2 regions of the Macrococcus bovicus genome follow, and region 2 is predicted to be linked to the other one. Evidence: a T-box and tRNA genes for the amino acid it is inferred to sense, from the RefSeq annotation. Region 2 holds a T-box; the other holds one or more tRNA genes.
What was found. A T-box is a leader RNA that pairs with one kind of tRNA and senses whether it is charged. The one in region 2 lies ahead of serS (serine--tRNA ligase), so its partner is inferred to be a tRNA-Ser.

Region 1 (2,471 bases), 540 kb from region 2:
GCTTTATCATTATTCTTTATGTGACCTTCACGAAAGATTATGGTTCTCTCTTCCTGCTCATTGTCTTCCTGAGCGTGAACCTGCCGGTCAAAGCAGTCAGACGTTTCTTCAAAGGCGATCAGCCGATCGAACTGATGCCAGCCATGAAAGTGACCGGACAGTTCAACACTGTCTTCGGCTTCCTGCTGGCTATCGGCATCTACTTATCCGCTATTACAGGTATATAAAAAAGACCGAATCCATGGATTCGGTCTTTTTGCTTAGCTGAAACGGTAAAATTCAGTCATGCGGTCCGCAACAGCCTGTGCATCTTCAGCTGTCACTTCTCCTTTAAGGCCGGACTGCGTCAAATCAATTTCATAGGATTTTGCATCATAGTCCAGGATCACTGACGTTCCGCGTGCAGTGATTGCTTTTGGTGCGACTTCTTTCACTTCATCTTCTTCATGATGTTCACGGTAATCAACACCGAACTGACCTGCTTTCAGTTCTGCATACTGCACAAGTTTATCAATATTCATCTTATATTCCTTCATGATTCCGCCTCCTAAATGTTATGACTTCTTCATTTTAATGAATTCAGTCAGCTTAGGCAAATCCTCTTTAAGGATGCCGCGGACATTGTAATTTTTAGTCCCCATATTCTTACGGGCCACTTTCAGGAACAATGAGCCATATATATCATTGTCACTTTCGTCCATCCGCTCAAAATCCACTTGCGCAATTTTGTTGAATTCAATTTCGTCAAAATGAATGATTTTAGCGCGCTCTTTGCTATGTATCAGCATCAGACGGTCTGCCAGCACAATAACCAGCCCTTTCTGGTTCAGGTTCAGCTGACTGGCTGAAGCGAGATAGACGAGTTCATGATTCTTTATCTCTGAACAGTACACTTTTAAAAGCTTGATAAAGAAACGGCGTTCGTTCTTTTTGATTTTTTTGAAGGTTTTGGAGAATTTTTTATAAGTCAAAGGGTAATCAAGCTGTTCCAGCGCCTGACGTATTGTCATTTTCTTTTTTTTCATATCATACACCAATCTTGTTCAAGAATTATACTTATTATAGCTACAAACCCCAAAAATTTCTATGTAAAATAAAAAAGCCTTTTAAATTAAAGGCTTTGGTAACGGAGGGCAAGGGATTCGAACCCTCGAAACGCTTGTGACGTTTACACACTTTCCAGGCGTGCTCCTTCGGCCAGCTCGGACAACCCTCCATAAAAAAAATCAGAAGCGATATTTCACCTCTGATATATGACCCCTACGGGATTCGAACCCGTGTTACCGCCGTGAAAGGGCGGTGTCTTAACCGCTTGACCAAGGGGCCTGGCTCCACAGGTAGGACTCGAACCTACGACCGATCGGTTAACAGCCGATAGCTCTACCACTGAGCTACTGTGGAATCATAATGGAGCGGGTGATCGGAATCGAACCGACGACATCAGCTTGGAAGGCTGAGGTTATACCATTTAACTACACCCGCATAAACAAAGGGCGACTGATGGGAATCGAACCCACGAATGTCGGAACCACAATCCGATGCGTTAACCACTTCGCCACAATCGCCAGAAATGGTGGCTCAGGACGGAATCGAACCGCCGACACATGGATTTTCAATCCATTGCTCTACCGACTGAGCTACTGAGCCATACAATGGCGGTCCCGACGGGAATCGAACCCGCGATCTCCTGCGTGACAGGCAGGCATGTTAACCGCTACACCACGGGACCACTTATAATTGCGGGAGGCGGATTTGAACCACCGACCTTCGGGTTATGAGCCCGACGAGCTACCAGACTGCTCCATCCCGCGTCAATAAAAAATGTTACTCAGCTAATATATCATTTACTGTATTTACGAGTCAATTATTAAAAAGTGTAAATAGTTAAACGTTATTGCTGCGCCGTTTTGAAAGGACTTTTTAAGTATATAAAGAAATTGTAAAGACGTCAACAATAAATTGAACATCAATCAAAAAACAGGGAATTCTGCCGGCATTCCCTGTCTATGATTTCCTTTATTTTTCAATCTGGTGAACAAGATGCGTTAAAATATCGCAGTACGGCGTTGGGATACCGAACTCACGGCCATACTTTGCCACCCGGCCTGTCAGAAAGTCTACCTCTGTCTTTCGGCCGTTCTGAATATCCTGATGCATGGAAGGATAGTGCAGCCCCACTACCTCCGGACTGTACATGGCATGAAATTTATTCAGAGTCGCGTCGAAATCAAGTCGCGCCCCTTTTCGTTCACCGACTGCAATGATTTCTTTCATTAGCGGAACCAGCATATCATCAGCATGTGGATAGGCGCCGAACTCCCCGATTCTCTTATCTGTCACTGCACAATACGTATTGAAGCAGCAGTTGACCAGCGCCTTATTCCAGATGCTCGTGACGACGTCTTCACTGATCCTGCCATTCAGTTGTGCTTCGTTAAAGATGGCATTCAGTTCCTTGACAAAATCATCTA
Region 2 (2,471 bases):
TATCGCGACCAGCAGAACCTGCTTCAGAACGGAAACATGCTGTCAGTGCAGTGAACTTCACTGGGAATTGATTGACATCCATGATTTCATTGCGGTAGTAGTTTGTCAGCGGCACTTCAGATGTCGGAATCGCATAAAGTCCTTCTTTTTCAATCTTGAACAAATCTTCTTCGAACTTCGGTAATTGTCCTGTCCCATACATAGAGTCTGCGTTGACAAGTTGTGGTGTCACCATCTCCTGGTAACCATGCTCTTTTGTATGCAGATCAAGCATGAAGTTATAAAGCGCACGTTCCAAGCGCGCACCGTCACGTGTCAGGAAGGCAAAGCGTGCACCCGATACTTTTGCTGCACGGTCAAAATCTGCCATTTTTAAATCTTCAACGATATCCCAGTGAGCTTTAGCCTCAAAATCAAACTCACGTGGTGTACCCCATTTGCGAACCTCGACGTTCTCGTCCTCATCTTTACCGAATGGCGTTTCGTCACTCACTAAGTTCGGAATGCTTGACAGCTCGAGCTTGAGATCTGCGTTCAGCTGATTCAGTTCCCCGTCGATTTTCTTGATATCTTCGCCTACGACACGCATCGCTTCAATTGCTTCATCTGCGTTTTCCTTGTTACGCTTTTTCAAGGCAATTTCTTCACTTGCTTTATTACGCTTCGCTTTCAGTTCTTCAGTCTGCTGTGTGAGTTCACGCGCTTTCTTATCAAGCTCAACGATTTTCTCCACCAGGGAAGTATCAATACCACGCATTTCAAGTTTCTTTTTCACTAAATCAGGTTCAGTTCTAAACATTTTGATATCTAACATTGTATTGCCTCCTTTTTATTTTTGGGGACAAAAAAATACCACGTCCCTTGAAAGGGACGTGGTATTACGCGTTGCCACCCTAATTAACAGCCGGAGCTGTTCACTTCATTAACATAACGGTTAAACCGATTGTCTACTTAAACGGATAGATTTCGTTTCTGTTCTTTGCCAGTTCACACCCACCACTGACTCTCTTTGAAAGAAGAAGAAAGTACTTATTCCGAGACAATGTCTTATTAAGTTATTTACATATTATCAGACAAACTTTAAGAATGCAAACTATTCTGTTAAAATGATGATATTAAATTTAAGGGAGTCTTATATGCAAACAATTGACAGCATCACCATACCAAAACGCGAAGATCAGTCTCATAAAGGCGATTATGGCCGCATCCTGTTAATCGGCGGCAATCAGAACATGGGCGGTTCTATCATGCTGTCTTCACGTGCTTGTGTCTATAGCGGAGGCGGCCTTACGACGGTCTGTACACACCATTCCAATCACACGGCGCTTCATTCCCGCTGTCCAGAAGCAATGGTCAGTGATCTGAATGACATTAAAAGACTGACAAAACTTGTGACTGAGGCAGATTGTATCCTGGTCGGTCCTGGTCTTGGTCTTGATATTAAAGGGAACAATACGCTGACTTTTATCCTGCAGCATGTACAGCCGCATCAGACTATTATTATTGACGGGGATGCGATTACTATCTTCAGCAAGCTGCGTCTGACACTCCCGGACTGCGAGGTTATCTTCACGCCTCATCAGATGGAATGGGAAAGACTGAGCGGTATTAAAATTGATGACCAGACACCGGAGCGAAATCGTCAGGCAGCTGATGAACTGGGAGCACACGTCATCTTAAAAAAACATCATACTGAACTTTACCTGAAGACAGGGGACTATAAAATTGATAAAGGAAATCCTGCAATGGCGACAGGCGGCATGGGTGACACACTCGCCGGCATGATAGCAGGGTTTATCGGTCAGTTCGAGACAGAGGAAGCCATCAAATATGCGGTCTATATCCACAGTAAAATCGGTGACCAGTTATCTCAGACGATGTATGTCACACCCCCGTCCATGATCATTAATGAAATTCCGTTTATGATGAAAAAACTGGAAGCAAAATAAGGATGATGCCGAGGCATCATCCTTATTTATTTCTCCGGAAATACTATTCATTTTCCTGATTACGGATTTCATCCAGTGTATCCACATCTTCACTATCTTCGAAGATATCTGTTTCTTCTTCTTCAGATTGTTCTTCTGCTTCACCTACCAGATAGCCGTTTGATTGTTCAATCTCTTCATCCATTTTTTCCCGCGATAATTCGGTCATGTTTTCTTCCTGAGGCGCCACCACTTCTTCTTCCTCTTTCTCTACTTTTGCGACGGTCGCAACAAACTGGTCATCTGAGAGACGAATCAGCTTCACGCCTTGCGTGCTCCGGCCTGTGCGCGAGATAGAGTTCACATCTAAACGGATGATGACACCTTTATCAGTGACAATCATTAAATCCTCATCGCCTGTTACTGTTGCGAAGTAGACAAGAGAACCATTCCGTTCAGTCAGGGTCGCCGTTTTGATTCCCATACCTCCGCGGTTGGAGACACGGTAATCCGTTACCGTTGTCCGCTTACCATAACCTTTAT

Region 1: it encodes a tRNA-Ser, which carries the amino acid that the T-box ahead of serS (serine--tRNA ligase) is inferred to sense. The anticodon was not compared.

The regions. Positions count from the first base shown of each region.
Region 1 is NZ_CP128470.1:1,557,286-1,559,756, forward strand. It holds gene QSV55_RS08475 (1,4-dihydroxy-2-naphthoate polyprenyltransferase) at 1-227, shown strand, start outside; gene QSV55_RS08480 (hypothetical protein) at 261-536, opposite strand; gene QSV55_RS08485 (PH domain-containing protein) at 555-1,025, opposite strand; tRNA gene QSV55_RS08490 (tRNA-Ser) at 1,128-1,216, opposite strand; tRNA gene QSV55_RS08495 (tRNA-Glu) at 1,255-1,326, opposite strand; tRNA gene QSV55_RS08500 (tRNA-Asn) at 1,327-1,401, opposite strand; tRNA gene QSV55_RS08505 (tRNA-Gly) at 1,409-1,482, opposite strand; tRNA gene QSV55_RS08510 (tRNA-His) at 1,493-1,565, opposite strand; tRNA gene QSV55_RS08515 (tRNA-Phe) at 1,572-1,647, opposite strand; tRNA gene QSV55_RS08520 (tRNA-Asp) at 1,654-1,729, opposite strand; tRNA gene QSV55_RS08525 (tRNA-Met) at 1,738-1,811, opposite strand; gene QSV55_RS08530 (ketopantoate reductase family protein) at 2,017-2,471, opposite strand, start outside.
Region 2 is NZ_CP128470.1:11,612-14,082, reverse strand. It holds gene serS (serine--tRNA ligase) at 1-814, opposite strand, end outside; T-box leader at 864-1,052, opposite strand; gene QSV55_RS00475 (NAD(P)H-hydrate dehydratase) at 1,137-1,949, shown strand; gene gyrA (DNA gyrase subunit A) at 1,993-2,471, opposite strand, start outside.